DNA from 2 places in the Pseudomonas ulcerans genome. Region 2 is predicted to be linked to the other one. Evidence: predicted binding sites of a transcription regulator. Region 2 holds the regulator's gene; the other holds the start of a gene.
The links. Region 2 encodes sigma-54, which starts transcription at its own class of promoters, with help from an activator protein. Its sites were predicted from a motif close to ANTGGCATNNANNTTGCTNT; they were not measured.

Region 1: V0R59_RS00120 (flagellar basal body rod protein FlgF) is a predicted target of sigma-54. The motif match lies at 4,674-4,693, and genes of this name have one in related genera.

What each region holds. Positions count from the first base shown of each region.
Region 1 is NZ_JAZDQN010000001.1:17,744-26,266, forward strand. Features, by position in the region: gene V0R59_RS00085 (autotransporter family protein) at 1-971, opposite strand, end outside; gene V0R59_RS00090 (hypothetical protein) at 1,007-1,255, opposite strand; gene flgB (flagellar basal body rod protein FlgB) at 1,315-1,725, shown strand; gene flgC (flagellar basal body rod protein FlgC) at 1,729-2,169, shown strand; gene flgD (flagellar hook assembly protein FlgD) at 2,186-2,908, shown strand; gene flgE (flagellar hook protein FlgE) at 2,936-4,267, shown strand; gene V0R59_RS00115 (hypothetical protein) at 4,340-4,522, shown strand; gene V0R59_RS00120 (flagellar basal body rod protein FlgF) at 4,751-5,491, shown strand; gene flgG (flagellar basal-body rod protein FlgG) at 5,538-6,323, shown strand; gene flgH (flagellar basal body L-ring protein FlgH) at 6,372-7,067, shown strand; gene V0R59_RS00135 (flagellar basal body P-ring protein FlgI) at 7,080-8,189, shown strand; gene flgJ (flagellar assembly peptidoglycan hydrolase FlgJ) at 8,202-8,523, shown strand, end outside.
Region 2 is NZ_JAZDQN010000013.1:13,318-21,840, forward strand. Features, by position in the region: gene V0R59_RS14015 (MlaC/ttg2D family ABC transporter substrate-binding protein) at 1-186, opposite strand, end outside; gene mlaD (outer membrane lipid asymmetry maintenance protein MlaD) at 196-663, opposite strand; gene mlaE (lipid asymmetry maintenance ABC transporter permease subunit MlaE) at 663-1,460, opposite strand; gene V0R59_RS14030 (ATP-binding cassette domain-containing protein) at 1,461-2,270, opposite strand; gene V0R59_RS14035 (hypothetical protein) at 2,429-2,563, opposite strand; gene V0R59_RS14040 (KpsF/GutQ family sugar-phosphate isomerase) at 2,562-3,536, shown strand; gene V0R59_RS14045 (KdsC family phosphatase) at 3,536-4,057, shown strand; gene lptC (LPS export ABC transporter periplasmic protein LptC) at 4,066-4,638, shown strand; gene lptA (lipopolysaccharide transport periplasmic protein LptA) at 4,625-5,152, shown strand; gene lptB (LPS export ABC transporter ATP-binding protein) at 5,152-5,877, shown strand; gene V0R59_RS14065 (RNA polymerase factor sigma-54) at 6,052-7,545, shown strand; gene hpf (ribosome hibernation-promoting factor, HPF/YfiA family) at 7,627-7,935, shown strand; gene ptsN (PTS IIA-like nitrogen regulatory protein PtsN) at 7,948-8,412, shown strand; gene rapZ (RNase adapter RapZ) at 8,416-8,523, shown strand, end outside.

The sequences.
Region 1 (8,523 bases), on a different contig from region 2:
TCCAGGTACACGTCGCCGCTGGCGTTCCTGGCGTCCACGGCCTGGTGAAGGGAAATCAGCGTACCGCTATTGATGATGTGCAGCGGGGCGGAGCTGGACGAAGTGAGATCGTTGCCTTCGGTATCGATGTCGAAGGTGTTGATGGCGATCGAGGCGTCACCACCAACAATGGTGCCCCTGTTGACGATATGGTCGTTCAAACCGGTGAAGCTGGCGCTTTCGATGCGAATGCCCTGGGAGTCTTTTCCGTAAGCACCGATGGTTCCGTGGTTTTCTATGCCGTTCAGGTCGGTCCGGTCATAACCAGGGCCGTTGAACCCGCCGGAAACTTCAATGCCAACCGAGTCTTCGCCGCTTGCCGTGATTTCTCCGCGGTTGATCACTCTGCCAACGATCTCGCCGCCGGTCAGGTAGATGCCGGTGGCATCTTCGCCTTCGACGATGATCTTGCCGCTGGCGGCATTGACCAGGTCGCCACGGATGGTGGTCGAGCCGCTGACGTCGATGCCGACGGCGATATCCGTGGTGCCTTCGTCTTCCAGCGGTTCGCCCTTGGCCGACAGCAGGCCTTCGTTGATCACGCTGCCGCCGATGATCGCCGGATCGATGCGCAGGGCGTTGGCGCCGCCGCCTACCGCGCTGATGCTGCCCTTGTTGATCAGGTTGCCGTCGATACGGTTGTTGATCCAGGTGCCCGGGGTCTCGTAGACATCCATGTCCACGCCACCGGCGAAGTCGCCGGTGCTGTTGATGGTGGCGTTGAGGATCAGGTCTTTCTGCAGGTGACTGCCGTTGAACTCGATCGGATCGTCCTCACCGCTGCCGCTGTAGCTCCCGGTGATTTCCAGGGATTCGGTATAGGTCTGGTTTTCGCTCTTGAAACCGGCGTTGGTCAACTGCACGGTCTGGGCATAAGCGGGGAGGGTGGCGGAAGCTACCGCCATGGCGAGCAGGGTCTTGCGCAAAAGCATGGAAGCCACGGTTCAGTCCTTAAACGTCGTAGAAATCACGGTGCGTCCTTGCGTGGCCGGGCCTTGTTGGTGGTGATGGCTAAGTGCCACGCAACGAGCGGGGCGCATGGTAAAGGACTCGCCATCAAAATGACATCCTTTTGACGCCGGCTTTTCGTGAGCCCTTGCCGCTTTTCGCCGCTGCCGGCGGCATCCTGCGGAAAGCCATTGCCGCTTTTCTGGCATTGCCGCTCCCGGCAAAACAGCAGAAACCCCGGTTTCATTGGGGTTTCCTGTTTTGGCATGGGACTTGCTCTCTCATCGCCAACGAACCATCCGGTCAACCTTCGAAGGTTTCCCCGACATGAGCATCAGCTTCGATAAAGCGCTCGGTATCCATGAAAAGGCCCTGGGCTTCCGCGCCCAGCGCGCCGAGGTGCTGGCCAACAACATCGCCAACGCCGACACGCCGAACTACAAGGCGCGGGACATGGACTTCTCCAAGGTACTCGCCGCCGAAACCGAGAAGACCCAGAAAGGCGGTCATTTCGCCCTGGACCGCACCAACGCCCGGCACATCGAGGCCGACGGCGTGGCCCTCAGCGACGAGGCCCTGCAGTACCGCACGCCGATGCAGCCTTCGATCGACCAGAACACCGTCGACGCGCAGCTCGAACAATCGAACTACGCCGAGAACGCCGTCGGTTTCCAGGCCAGCTTCACGCTGCTCAACAGTAAATTCAAAGGGCTGGTGTCGGCCCTGCGCGGAGAGTAAGTCATGTCCCTCGCCAGTGTTTTCAACATCGCCGGTAGCGGCATGAGTGCCCAGACCACCCGTCTGAACACCGTCGCCTCGAACATCGCCAACGCCGAGACCGTCTCGTCGAGCATCGACCAGACCTACCGCGCCCGTCACCCGGTGTTCGCCACCACCTTCCAGCAGGCGCAGAACGGCAGCCAGTCGCTGTTCCAGGACCAGGACGCGGCAGGGCAGGGCGTGCAGGTGCTCGGCGTGGTCGAGGACCAGAGCAACCTCGAAGCGCGCTACGAGCCGAACCATCCGGCAGCGAACAAGGACGGCTACGTCTACTACCCGAACGTCAACGTGGTCGAGGAAATGGCCGACATGATCTCGGCCAGCCGCTCGTTCCAGACCAACGCCGAGTTGATGAACACGGCCAAGACCATGATGCAGAAAGTACTGACCCTGGGTCAGTGACAAAAGGACCGAGCCAATGGCCAGTGTCAACGATACGACTTCAGGGGTGAACCTCAACGACGTCATCAAGTCGTCCGGGGTCAAGACCACCTCGCAAACCGGCGTCGCCTCCGCCACCAACAGCTCCACCGGTGGCCAGACCCTGGGCAAGGATGCGTTCCTGCAGCTGCTGGTGACCCAGATGCAGCACCAGAACCCGCTGGATCCGCAGGACAACAGCGAGTTCGTCGCCCAGCTGGCGCAGTTCAGCAGCCTGGAAGGCATCACCACGCTGAACGAGTCGGTCACCGCGATTTCCAGCAACTACAAATCGTCCCAGGCCCTGCAGGCCTCGTCCCTGGTCGGTCGCTCGGTGATCGCCCAGACCGACAAGGCGGTGGTCGACACCTCGAAGAGCCTGAACGGTTCGGTGGTGGTACCGCAGTCGGTGAGCAGCGTCACCGTGACCATCAAGGACAAGGACGGCAATGCCGTGCGCACCCTACAACTGGGCGAGCAGAAAGCCGGCAACGCCGCCTTCGTCTGGGACGGCAAGAACGAGAAGGGCGAGGTCATGGAGCCGGGCACCTACACGTTCAAGGCCACCACCACGGTCGATGGCAAGGAAGCGGAGATGTACACCCTGCTGCCGGCCACGGTCAGCAGCGTCACCATCAGTCAGACAGGGGGCGAGATGATGCTCAATCTCGCCGGTCTGGGCAGCGTCGCGCTGTCCAAAGTGCAAACCATCGGTATATAGAGCCGGCTAACGGCACAGGAGTGAAAGATGTCCTTCAATATCGGCCTTAGCGGTCTCTATGCGGCAAGCAAGCAACTGGACGTTACCGGCAACAACATCGCCAACGTCGCCACCAACGGCTTCAAGTCTTCCCGTGCGGAATTCCAGGACGTGTATTCGGCGAGCAAGCTGGGCGTGGGCAGCAAGACCGTCGGCAACGGCGTGAGCCTGGCGGCGATTTCCCAGCAGTTCGGCCAGGGTGACGTGAACAACACCGGTAACGTGCTGGACATGGCGATCCAGGGCCAGGGCTTCTTCGTGCTCAGCGACAACGGCTCGCTCACCTATACCCGCGCTGGCGCCTTCCAGACCAGCAAGGACAGCTATGTCGTGACCTCCGACGGCCTGCGCCTGCAGGGCTACGCCGCCGACGAAAACGGCAAGATCCTGACGTCCAGCCTGACCGATCTCAAGATCGACACCCTGTCGCAGCCGCCGAAGGCCACCAGCCTGGTCACCCAGGGCATCAACCTGAACTCCGAGGCCACTCCGATTCCGTTGCCGACCGCGACGCCGGCGGGCCCGACCTTTGTGCCGACCGACGAAACCACCTACACCAAGAAGTTCTCGACCGAGATCTACGATACCCAGGGCAACAAGCACACCCTGGAGCAGTACTATCGCAAGACCGACCAGAACACCTGGACCATGTACTCCCTGATCGACGGGCGCAACCCGCAGAACCCGGCCAGTGCCACGCCGCTGGTGGGAACCATGACCTTCAAGTCCGACGGCAGCATCAATACCATGACCGGCTCGGTGGCTCCGGACGACAGCTTCGCCGTGGTCAACAACGTCTTCACCATCAAGGGCTGGATTCCGGCGACCTACAACTCCACCACCGGCACCTGGGGTTCCAACGGCTCCGCGGCCAATGCCGGCGGCGTGCGCCTGGACATGAGCTCGACCACGTCCTACAACACCGATACCGCGCGCCTGCCGCCAACCCAGGATGGTTATGCCACCGGCCTGCTATCGAGCCTGAGCATCGACTCCACCGGCGTACTGTTCGCCAGCTTCAGCAACCAACAGTCCCGTGCCATCGGCCAGGTGGCGATTGCCAGCTTCGCCAACGAGCAGGGTCTGGAGCAGATGGGTGGTACCCGCTGGAAGGAAACCTTCGCTTCGGGTAGTGCCGGCATCGACACGCCGAAGACCGGCACCCTGGGTTCGATCTCCTCCAACTCCCTGGAAGAGTCGAACGTCAACCTGACCCAGGAACTGGTCGAACTAGTCAAGGCGCAGTCCAACTACCAGGCCAACGCCAAGACCATTTCCACCCAGAGCGCCATCATGCAGACCATCATCCAGATGACCTGATGCTGGCCGGGTAGCGTGAATGCGAGCCCCTTCCCGTTCCGGGCGGGGGCTTGTCGTTTCAGTGAGGTGCACATGAAGCGGTATGTGATTGCCGGGCTGCTGCTCCTGGCGGCGAGTCAGGCCGTGGCGGCCATGGCGCCGTGGTATCGCTGGGAAAGCCAGGCCGACGGACGCCTGGTGTGTTCGCAGCATTCGCCGGGGGATGGCTGGAAGCGTTTTGCCGGGCCGTTCAATAATGCCGGCTGCCGGCCCTGACATCCAGGTGAGGCCTGGAGGGCAGGTCTGAGGCGGGATCTTGCCGCCACCGGCAAGGTCACCGCCGATAATTTGTCTTCTCCCGCTGCTGCAACCTTCCCCAAAACCGCCAAAGCCCCGAAAACATGGGCCTTTTCCCGGCTGTTCAAAAACTGGATCGAAAATTGCTTTCATCCCGCCACAGCAGCGGTGAACGGCAAGTGTTCGCCAGCGCAGCGGAGGATGACTGTGGACAAGATGCTTTACGTGGCCATGACCGGCGCCAGCCAGAACGCGCTGGCGCAGAAGGCCCATGCCAACAACCTGGCGAACATTTCCACCAGCGGTTTCCAGCGTGACCTGGAGCAGGCGCGCTCGATGCCGGTGTTCGGCGACAGCTTTCCGGCGCGTGCCTATGCCATGACCGAGCGCCCGGCCACCGATTTCACTCCCGGCGCGCTGCAGGAAACCGGCCGCGACCTGGACATCGCCGTGGGCGGCGACGGCTTCATTGCCGTGCAGGCCCCCGATGGCAGCGAAGCCTACGTGCGCACCGCCAGCCTGAACATTGACGCGGTCGGCGTCCTGCGCGCCGGCAACGGCATGCCGGTAATGGGCAATGGTGGTCCGATCGCCGTGCCGCCGGAGCAGAAGATCGAAGTCGGCCAGGACGGCACCATCACCATTCGCGCCATGGGCGAAGGCCCGCGGGTGATGGCCGAGGTCGACCGCATCAAGCTGGTCAATCCCGACCTGAAGACCATGACCAAGGGCCTCGATGGCCTGATCCACACCAAGACAGGCCAGCCTGCTGCAGCCGATGCCAACGTGCAGGTGGTGTCCGGTTTCCTCGAAGCCAGCAACGTCAACGCCGTGGAAGAAATGACCTCGGTGCTGGCCCTGGCCCGGCAGTTCGAACTGCACGTAAAGATGATGAACACGGCCAAGGAAGGCGACGAAGCCATGGCTCGGGTTTTGCAAATCAGCTAATTGACACAGGCGTAGCGCCGTAAAACAGGCGTACCAGGAGAACAGCATGCTTCCGGCTCTTTGGGTCAGTAAAACCGGTCTGTCCGCCCAGGACACCAACCTGACCGTCATTTCCAACAACCTGGCCAACGTATCGACCACCGGCTTCAAGCGTGATCGTGCCGAATTCCAGGACCTGCTCTACCAGGTGAAACGCCAGCCAGGCGCCCAGTCTACCCAGGACAGCGAGCTGCCGTCGGGCCTGCAAGTGGGTACCGGTGTGCGCATCGTCGGCACCCAGAAGAACTTCATGACCGGCAGCCTGCAGACCACCGAGAACCCGCTGGACCTCGCGGTCAACGGCCGTGGCTTCTTCCAGGTCCTGCAGCCGGATGGCACCGTTTCCTACACTCGTGACGGTACCTTCCACCTGAACTCCGACGGCCAGATCGTCACCGCCAACGGCTTCGCCCTGGAACCGGCCATCGTCGTGCCGCCGGATGCGCAGACCTTCACCGTCGGCCAGGACGGCACCGTGTCGATCACCACCGCCGGCAACCCGGCCGCGCAGATCATCGGCAACATCCAGACCGCCGACTTCATCAACCCGGCCGGCCTGCAGTCGCTGGGCGGCAACCTGTTCCTGGAGACCGCCGCCAGCGGCGCGCCGCAGATCGGTACCCCGGGCCTGAACGGCTTCGGTACCACCATGCAGCAGACCCTGGAGAACTCCAACGTCAGCACCGTGGAAGAACTGGTCAACATGATCACCACCCAGCGTGCCTACGAAATGAACTCCAAGGTGATTTCCACCGCCGACAGCATGCTCCAGTACGTTACCCAGAACCTGTAATTGACCTGGGCAAAGCCGTTTTCACCGTTACACCGTGAGGTCAGAGTCATGAGCCGTTTGTTGTCCGTAGTCGCCCTGGGGGGGGCGGTGTTGCTGGCTGGTTGCGTCGCGCCGACGCCCAAGCCCAACGATCCGTATTACGCGCCTGTGTTGCCGCGTACGCCCCTGCCGGCGGCCGCCAACAACGGTTCGATCTACCAGGCCGGGTTCGAGCAGAACTTCTATAGCGACCGCAAGGCGTTCCGGGTCGGTGACATCATCACCATCACCCTCAACGAGCGGACCCAGGCGAGCAAGAACGCCGGCTCGCAGATCGACAAGGACAGCACCGCCAACATTGGCCTGACCTCGTTGTTCGGTTCCAGCCTGACCACCAACAACCCGATCGGCAGCAACGACCTCAGCCTCAGTGCCGGCTACAGCGGCACCCGCGGCACCAAGGGCGACAGCAAGGCGGCCCAGGGCAACACCCTGACCGGCTCGATCACCGTGACCGTGGCCGAGGTGCTGCCCAACGGCATCATCGCCGTGCGCGGCGAGAAGTGGATGACCCTCAACACCGGTGACGAGCTGGTGCGGATCGCCGGCCTGGTCCGGGCCGACGACATCGCCACCGACAACACCGTGTCGTCGACCCGGGTCGCCGATGCGCGCATCACCTATTCCGGGACCGGGGCCTTTGCCGATGCCAGCCAGCCCGGCTGGTTCGACCGCTTCTTCCTCAGCCCGCTTTTCCCGTTCTAGGTTCGGGTGACCATGTTCAAGTTCAAGCAGTTCGTAGCCACGACCCTCCTGCTGGTCGTGGCGTGCAGCGCCCAGGCCGAGCGCCTGAAGGACATCGCCAGCATTTCCGGCGTGCGCTCCAACCAGTTGATCGGCTACGGCCTGGTGGTGGGGTTGAACGGTACGGGTGACCAGACCACCCAGACCCCGTTCACCCTGCAGACCTTCAACAACATGCTCTCGCAGTTCGGCATCAAGGTGCCGGCGGGCTCGGGCAACGTGCAACTGAAGAACGTCGCCGCGGTATCGGTGCATGCCGACCTGCCGCCGTTCGCCAAGCCGGGCCAGGTGGTGGACATCACCGTCTCGTCCATCGGCAACTCCAAGAGCCTGCGTGGCGGCAGCCTGCTGATGACGCCGATGAAGGGTATCGACGGCAACGTCTACGCCATCGCCCAGGGCAACCTGGTGGTGGGCGGCTTCGACGCCGAGGGTCGCGACGGCTCGAAGATCACCGTCAACGTTCCGTCGGCCGGCCGCATTCCTGGCGGTGCCACCGTCGAACGTGCCGTGCCCAGCGGTTTCAACCAGGGCAACAGCCTGACCCTGAACCTCAACCGTCCGGACTTCACCACCGCCAAGCGCATCGTCGACAAGGTCAACGAACTGCTCGGCCCGGGTGTGGCCCAGGCGGTGGACGGCGGTTCGGTGCGGGTCACCGCGCCCCTCGATCCGGGCCAGCGCGTCGACTACCTGTCGATCCTGGAGAACCTCGAGATCGATCCGGGCCAGGCGGTGGCCAAGGTCATCATCAACTCGCGTACCGGTACCATCGTCATCGGCCAGAACGTCAAGGTCTCGCCGGCGGCGGTGACCCACGGCAGCCTGACCGTGACCATTACCGAAGACCCGATCGTCAGCCAGCCCGGCGCCTTCTCCAACGGCCAGACCGCCGTGGTCCCGCGCTCCCGGGTCAATGCCGAGCAGGAAGCCAAGCCGATGTTCAAGTTCGGCCCGGGCACCACGCTCGACGAGATCGTCCGTGCCGTCAACCAGGTGGGCGCCGCGCCCAGCGACCTGATGGCGATCCTCGAAGCCCTCAAGCAGGCCGGCGCGTTGCAGGCCGACCTGATCGTGATCTGAGGACGCCCGGCCATGGACATGCCCAAGAGCACGATGTTCAGCACCACCGACAGTGGTGCCTACACCGACCTCAATCGCCTCAACTCGCTGAAGGTGGGTGACCGCGACAGCGAGGGCAACCTGCGCAAGGTGGCCCAGGAATTCGAGTCGCTGTTCCTCAACGAGATGCTCAAGTCGGTGCGCTCGGCCACCGACGTGCTGGCCAAGGACAACCCGCTCAACACCGAGACCACCAAGCAGTACCAGTCGATGTACGACCAGCAGCTGGCGGTCAGCCTGTCCCGCGAGGGCGGCGGCATCGGCCTGCAGGACGTGCTGATGCGCCAGTTGTCCA
Region 2 (8,523 bases):
GTTCAGCGAATCGTAGAACTGGCCGGGATTGGCCTTGTACTGCTCCTTGTTCGCCTTGAGGTCGTTGAGCAACTGGGTGGTGGTGCCTTGAATCACGTCATGGGCCGATTGACCCGGTGCCGCCTGGGCCAGCATCGGCAGGGCCGCCAGCAGTACCAGCAGGCCGCGTCGCAGGATCGAAATCATGGAAACTCCTTATTTAGCTTCTTTGCCTACGGTATTGAGCAGGAACTTGCCGATCAGATCTTCCAGCACCAGCGCCGACTGAGTGTCGTGGATGGTCCCGCCATCCTTGAGCACGGTGTCTTCACCGCCAACGCTGATGCCGATGTACTTCTCGCCGAGCAACCCGGCGGTCAGGATCGATGCGGTGGAGTCGGAGGGCAGGTTGTCCACGCTCTTGTCCAGCTGCAACGTCACCCGACCGGTGTAGGTTTCGCGGTCCAGATCGATGGCAGTGACCTTGCCGATGGTCACACCGGCCATGGTCACTTTTGCTCTGACAGTCAAACCGGCGATATTGTCGAAATTCGCATAAAGTTTATAGGTATCGCTGCTGGGGCTGGCGGACAGGCCACTGACGCGCAGGGCCAGCAGGATCAGCGCCAGGATCCCGGCCAGGAGGAACAGGCCGACACCGATTTCCAGGGTGCGGTTTTGCATCAGAAATCTCCAAACATCAGGGCGGTCAAAATGAAGTCCAGGCCAAGGACTGCCAGCGAGGCATAGACCACGGTCCTGGTGGTGGCACGACTGATCCCCTCTGAGGTGGGCTCGCAGTCATAGCCTTGGAATACGGCGATCCAGGTCACGACGAAGGCAAAGACAACGCTCTTGATGACCCCGTTGAGCACGTCGTCGGTGAAGGACACGCTGTTCTGCATGTTGGCCCAGAACGAGCCTTCGTAGACCCCCAACCAGTCGACCGCGACCCACGAGCCGCCCCAGATGCCGACGACACTGAAGATCATCGCCAGCAGCGGCAGGGAGATGAAGCCGGCCCACAGCCGTGGTGCGACGATGTACTTGAGCGGGTCGACGCCGATCATCTCCAGGCTGGACAATTGCTCCGTGGATTTCATGTTGCCGATCTCGGCGGTCAGCGCGGAACCTGCGCGCCCGGCGAACAGCAGCGCGGTCACCACCGGCCCGAGTTCACGCAGCAGGGTCAGGGCGACCATCTGCCCCACGGCCTGCTCCGAACCGTACTTGGTCAGGATGCTGAAGCCCTGCAGGGCCAGGACCATGCCGATGAAGATGCCGGAAACGACGATGATCGCCAACGACAGCACGCCCACCGAATACAGCTGGCGCACCAGCAGCTGGAAGCCGCCGCCGATACCGCCACGCCCCACCAGGGCATGCAGCAGGAACAGGCAGGAACGCCCCATGACCGCGACCACGTCGATGGCCGAACGGCCGAAACGGCGGATACGTTCGAGTAAGGATTTTCTGCGCATCTAACGCTTCCCCAGCAGATCGGCGCGGTAGTCAGGCGCAGGAAAATGGAAAGGCACCGGTCCGTCCGGGTCGCCCTTCATGAATTGGCGGATGCGCGGGTTGTCCGAATCCATCAGCTCGGCCGGGGTACCCTGGCCGAGCACCTGGCCATCGCCGACGACGTAAATGTAGTCGGCGATGCTGGCGGTTTCCGCCAGGTCGTGGGAAACCACGATGCTGGTGATGCCGAGGGCATCGTTGAGCAGGCGGATCAGACGCACCAGCACGCCCATGGCGATCGGGTCCTGACCGACGAACGGCTCGTCGTACATGAGGATCTGCGGGTCCAGGGCGATCGCCCGGGCCAGCGCCACGCGACGCTTCATGCCACCGGACAGCTCGTCCGGCATCAGCTCGATAGCGCCCCGCAGGCCCACGGCCTGGAGTTTCATCAGGACGATGTCGCGGATCATTTCCTCGGAAAGCCCGGTATGAACGCGCAGCGGGAAGGCGACGTTCTCGAACACGTCGAGGTCGGTGAACAGCGCGCCACTCTGGAACAGCACGCCCATCTGCTTGCGCGCGTCGAACAGGTCGCTGCGCGACAGGGCCGGCAGGTTCTGCCCGGCGACCCAGACCTCGCCGCTGGCCGGCCGCAACTGCGCGCCCATCAGGCGCAGCAGCGTGGTCTTGCCACAGCCGGAAGGCCCCATGATGCCGGTGACCTTGCCCTTGGGAATGCGTATGTCGACATTATTGAAGATGCTGCGCGAGCCGCGCTTGAAGGTGACGCCCTTCAACTCGACCGCGTAGGCGTTATCAACGCTCATCTAGACTCCTTGCGATGCAGCCTTGTCGCTCTGACGCACGCCCCCTTCGTGGAGGCACGCAGCTATCGAGCGGGCCGAACTGGTGGCGAACTATAGCACCGCTGGCAAGCCCTTCCCAAGGCCATGACGCGGCCTGTTCAGGCCCGGTACAGGCATTTTCATGCCATCGTGCGACGGAACCGCGTCGCGCCAAAACGCTCCAACAGGCTGCCCGGGGCCAATCCGCAGGTGAGGCTTTCGCGCATTACCGCTATAATCGCGACCTTTTCATCAGGCAAACCGATTTCCGACATGAGCCAATCCACCGACCTGATCCAATCCGCACAACGCACCATCCGCCTCGAAATCGAAGCGGTAGAAGGCCTGCTGGCCCATATCGACGCCGACTTCGTCAAGGCGTGCGAACTGATCCTGGGCAGCAAGGGCCGCGTTGTCGTGGTAGGCATGGGCAAATCCGGGCACATCGGCAACAAGATCGCCGCGACCCTGGCCAGCACCGGAACCCCGGCGTTCTTCGTCCACCCCGCCGAGGCCAGCCACGGCGACATGGGCATGATCACCCGGGACGACATCATCCTGGCGCTGTCCAACTCCGGCTCCACCGCCGAAATCGTCACCCTGCTGCCGCTGATCAAGCGCCTGGGCATCAAGCTCGTCAGCCTCACCGGCAACCCCGACTCGCCACTGGCCAAGGCCGCCGAGGTCAACCTCGACGCCCGCGTGGCCCAGGAAGCCTGCCCGCTGAACCTGGCCCCGACCTCCTCTACCACCGCCGCCCTGGTACTGGGCGACGCCCTGGCCATCGCCCTGCTAGAAGCGCGTGGCTTCACCGCCGAAGACTTCGCCTTCTCGCATCCAGGCGGCGCCCTGGGCCGCCGCCTGCTGCTGAAGGTGGAGAACGTCATGCACGCCGGCGACGAGTTGCCGCAGGTACAGCGCGGCACCCTGCTCAAGGACGCCCTGCTGGAAATGTCGCGCAAGGGCCTGGGCATGACCGTGGTGGCCGAAGCCGACGGCAGCCTCGCCGGGATCTTCACCGACGGCGACCTGCGCCGCAGCCTCGACCGCAACATCGATGTACACAAGACCCTGATCGAAGAGGTCATGACCGTCCACGGCAAGACCGCCCGCGCCGAAATGCTCGCCGCCGAGGCCCTGAAGATCATGGAAGACCACAAGATCAGCGCGCTGGTGGTCGTCGACAAGGCCGACCGTCCCGTCGGCGCCTTGAACATGCACGACCTGCTGCGCGCCGGAGTGATGTGATGAATACCCTGTTGCAACGCGGCAAAGCCATCAAGCTGGCAGTCTTCGACGTGGACGGCGTGCTCACCGACGGCCGCCTGTACTTCCTGGAAGACGGCAGCGAATTCAAGACCTTCAACACCCTCGACGGCCAGGGCATCAAGATGCTGATGAACAGCGGAGTCACCACCGCGATCATCAGCGGACGCAAGACCCCGGTGGTCGAGCGCCGGGCGAAGAACCTCGGCATTCCGCACCTGTACCAGGGCCGCGAGGACAAACTGGTGGTGCTGGACGAGCTTCTCGCCCAGCTCGGCCTAAGCTATGAAGAGGTTGCCTACCTGGGCGACGACCTGCCCGACCTGCCGGTGATCCGCCGGGTCGGCCTGGGCATGGCGGTGGCCAATGCCGCGGCGTTCGTCCGCGAGCATGCCCACGGCGTGACCCAGGCCCGCGGCGGCGAAGGCGCGGCACGTGAATTCTGCGAACTGATCCTGCAAGCCCAGGGCAACCTGGAAGCAGCAAACGCCCACTACCTGTAGAGCCCGTCATGTTCAGCAAGAAGATTCGCAACATTGCGCTGTTCAGCGTGATCGCCGCGCTTTTCGCGGCGATCGGCTACTGGAACATCGTGCCCGAGCGCTTCCTCGACCAGCCGGTCGCACAGGTCGACGAAAGCGCCATCGACTACTACGCCATCAACGCCCACAGTGTGCAGTTCCTGCCCGACGGCAAGCTGCAGTACGAAATGACCGCGGACAAGGTCGAGCACCTCAAGGCCAGCGAAGTCACCCTGCTGACCAAGCCGGACCTGCAGATGTACCGTGGCACCACCTTCCCCTGGCATGTGCAGAGCGAGCGCGGCGAGGTCAACCCGGACGGCACCGAGGTCGAGTTGATCGACGCCGTGCGCGTGGCCCGTACCGACGAGCAGAATCGCACCACCATCATCACCTCCAGTCGCATGACGGTATTCCCGCAGAAGCAATATGCGCAAACCGAGCAAGACGTTAGAATCGACGGCGCCGGTGGCGTGACTACGGGCAAGGGAATGAAAGCGTATTTGAAAGACGGCAGGATGGACCTGCTGTCCAACGTAAGAGGACAGTATGAGGCTCGTTAAAACCCTCCCTTATTTGCTCAGCCTGAGCGCGGCACTGGGAAGCGCGAGCGCTTGGTCCCTGCCCAACGATCGCGAGCAGCCCGTTCGCATCCAGGCCGACAGCGCCCAGATGGACGACAAGAACAAGGTCGCCACCTACACGGGCGACGTGATCATCACCCAGGGTTCGATGATGATCAAAGGCAACGTCGTGACCGTCACCCTGAACCAGGCCGGCGATATCGACACCGCCACCTCGGTCGGCAACCTGGCCTATTTCGAGCAGCAACAGGACGCCGCCAAGCCGGACAAGATGCAAGGCTATGCCAAGCAGATCCAGTACCAGGCCGGCAAGGACCTGATCATCCTCACCGACCAGGCCCGAGTGATCAACGCAGGCAATACCACCGAAGGCGAGAAGATCGTCTACAACTCGAAGACCCAGGTCGCTACCGCCGGCCGCGGCGGGAAAGACATCAAGACACCACGTCAGCGCATCGACATGGTGATCCAGCCGAAGAAGAAGGCCGAGTAATGGCAACTCTCAAAGCCCAGCACCTGGCCAAGAGCTACAAGAGCCGGCAAGTCGTGCGCGACGTCAGCCTGTCCATCGACAGCGGCCAGATCGTCGGACTGCTCGGCCCCAACGGCGCTGGCAAGACCACATGCTTCTACATGATCGTCGGGCTGGTCCAGGCCGACCAGGGTCGCGTGCTGATCGACGACCTGGATGTCAGCCACCAGCCGATGCACGGTCGTGCCCGCGCCGGTATCGGCTACCTGCCGCAGGAAGCCTCGATCTTCCGCAAGCTGTCGGTCGCCGACAACATCATGGCGATCCTGGAAACCCGCCAGGACCTCGACCGCGATGGACGGCGCAAGGAGCTGGAAAGCCTGCTGCAGGAATTCCACATCAGCCACATCCGTGACAACCTCGGCATGAGCCTGTCCGGTGGCGAACGTCGTCGCGTGGAAATCGCCCGGGCCCTGGCTACCGCGCCGAAGTTCATCCTGCTCGACGAACCCTTTGCCGGTGTCGACCCGATCTCGGTCGGCGACATCAAGCAGATCATCCATCACCTGAAGGCCAAGGGCATCGGCGTCCTGATCACCGACCACAACGTCCGTGAAACCCTGGATATCTGCGAAACCGCTTACATCGTCAACGATGGCCAGCTGATTGCCGAAGGCGATTCGGAAACCATCCTGGCCAACCAGCTGGTGAAAGAGGTGTACCTCGGCCACGAGTTCCGCCTGTAGGTCGACGTACCGGAGTGACCGAGCGCTGGCATTCAGCCATTATTACGGCTTAATTGTTACAGCGCTCTAGGCAAACGCATCAATTTCAGGCATATATCTTGCTTAAAATTGGCGCCCCGCGCCCGTGTAGAGATGGCGCATGCGCGCCGGCGAATAAGGTGTTAAGCCCCAGCCATGAAACCATCGCTCGTCCTAAGAATGGGCCAGCAACTGACGATGACCCCGCAGTTGCAACAGGCCATCCGACTGCTCCAGCTTTCCACGCTGGACCTGCAGCAGGAAATCCAGGAAGCCCTGGAGTCGAACCCGATGCTCGAACGCCAGGAAGAAGGCGACGACTTCGACAACAGCGACCCCATGGCCGACAACGCCGAGAGCAAGCCGGTCGCGGAAGCGCAGGAAAGCAGCTTCGAGCAATCCGCCCCCAGCGCGGAAAACCTCGAAGAAGGCGAATGGAACGAGCGCATTCCCAACGAACTGCCGGTGGACACCGCATGGGAAGACATCTACCAGACCAGCGCCAGCAGCCTGCCAAGCAACGATGATGACGAGTGGGACTTCACCACCCGTACGTCTGCGGGCGAGAGCCTGCAAAGCCACCTGCTCTGGCAGTTGAACCTGGCACCGATGTCGGATACCGACCGGCTGATTGCCGTCACCCTCATCGACTGCATCAACAACCAGGGCTACCTCGACGAGACCCTGGAAGAAATCTGCGACTCCTTCGATCCCGAGCTCGACATCGAGCTGGACGAGGTCGAAGCCGTCCTGCACCGCATCCAGCAGTTCGAGCCTGCCGGCATCGGTGCGCGCAACCTTGGCGAATGCCTGCTGCTGCAACTGCGCCAGTTGCCATCCAACACACCGTGGATGAGCGAAGCACAGCGCCTGGTCAGTGACTACATCGACCTGCTCGGCAGCCGCGACTACAGCCAGCTGATGCGCCGCATGAAGCTCAAGGAAGACGAACTGCGCCAGGTCATCGAGCTGGTACAGAGCCTGAACCCTCGCCCCGGCTCGCAGATCGAGTCGAGCGAGCCGGAATACGTGGTCCCCGACGTGATCGTGCGCAAGGACAACGAGCGCTGGCTGGTGGAACTGAACCAGGAAGCGGTACCGCGCCTGCGGGTCAATCCGCAGTATGCCGGCTTCGTCCGCCGTGCCGACACCAGCGCCGACAACACCTTCATGCGCAACCAGTTGCAGGAGGCGCGCTGGTTCATCAAGAGCCTGCAGAGCCGCAACGAGACGCTGATGAAGGTGGCGACCCAGATCGTCGAGCACCAGCGTGGTTTCCTCGATCACGGCGACGAGGCCATGAAGCCGCTGGTCCTGCACGACATCGCCGAGGCGGTGGGCATGCACGAATCGACCATTTCCCGGGTCACCACGCAGAAATACATGCACACGCCCCGGGGAATCTATGAACTGAAGTACTTTTTCTCCAGTCATGTGAGCACCTCCGAAGGCGGTGAATGCTCGTCCACTGCCATCCGCGCGATCATCAAGAAACTGGTTGCCGCGGAAAATCAGAAAAAGCCATTGAGTGACAGCAAGATCGCTGGTTTACTGGAGGCACAAGGCATCCAGGTAGCACGTCGCACCGTCGCCAAGTACCGCGAGTCCCTCGGTATCGCACCATCGAGTGAACGCAAGCGATTGATGTGACCTTCCCTGAGGTGTGCCATCGCAATTCAGTGGCAGGCGCAACACCTGCCTCTTTATGCACGGCAACAAAGGAGAAGCAGTATGCAAGTCAACATCAGTGGACAACATGTAGAAGTCACCGAGGCCCTGCGTACCTACATCGGGGAAAAACTCGCCCGGCTCGAGCGCCACTACGACCGCATCACCAATGTGCAGGTGATCCTCAAGGTCGAGAAGCTGCAGCAGAAGATCGAAGCGACCTTGCAGATTCCCGGCGGTGAAGTGGTAGCGAACGCAGAGCACGAAGACATGTATGCCGCCATCGACCTCCTGACCGACAAGCTCGACCGCCAACTGAAAAAACACAAGGAAAAACAGCAAAGTCTGCTGCAAGGTGCAGCTGCCCGCTGATCCCCCTCATCCATGATCCGACTTGAATCCATCCTGACCCCCGGCCGTTCCCTCGTGAACGTGCCGGGCGGCAGTAAAAAGCGTGTACTCGAACAGATCGCCAACCTGATCGGGAAGGAAGTTCCCGAGCTGGACACCCAGGACGTGTTCAAGAGCCTGATCGACCGGGAGAAACTCGGTTCGACGGGCTTCGGCAATGGCATCGCCATTCCCCACTGCCGTCTCAAGGGGTGCGCCAGTCCGATCAGCGCCCTGCTGCACCTGGACGCCCCCATCGATTTCGACGCCATCGACGGCGCCCCGGTAGACCTGCTGTTCGTGCTGCTGGTACCGGAAGCCGCCACTGATGCGCACCTCGAACTGCTTCGCCAGATTGCCAGCATGCTCGACCGCAAGGACGTGCGTGACAAGCTGCGCGCCGCCAACAGCAGCACCGCCCTGTACCAGGTTGTCCTGGACGAACAGAACGGAAGCTGAGCCATGCGCCTGATCATTGTCAGTGGCCGTTCCGGATCCGGCAAAAGTACGGCCCTCGATGTCCTGGAAGACAATGGTTACTACTGTATCGACAACCTCCCCGCCGGCCTG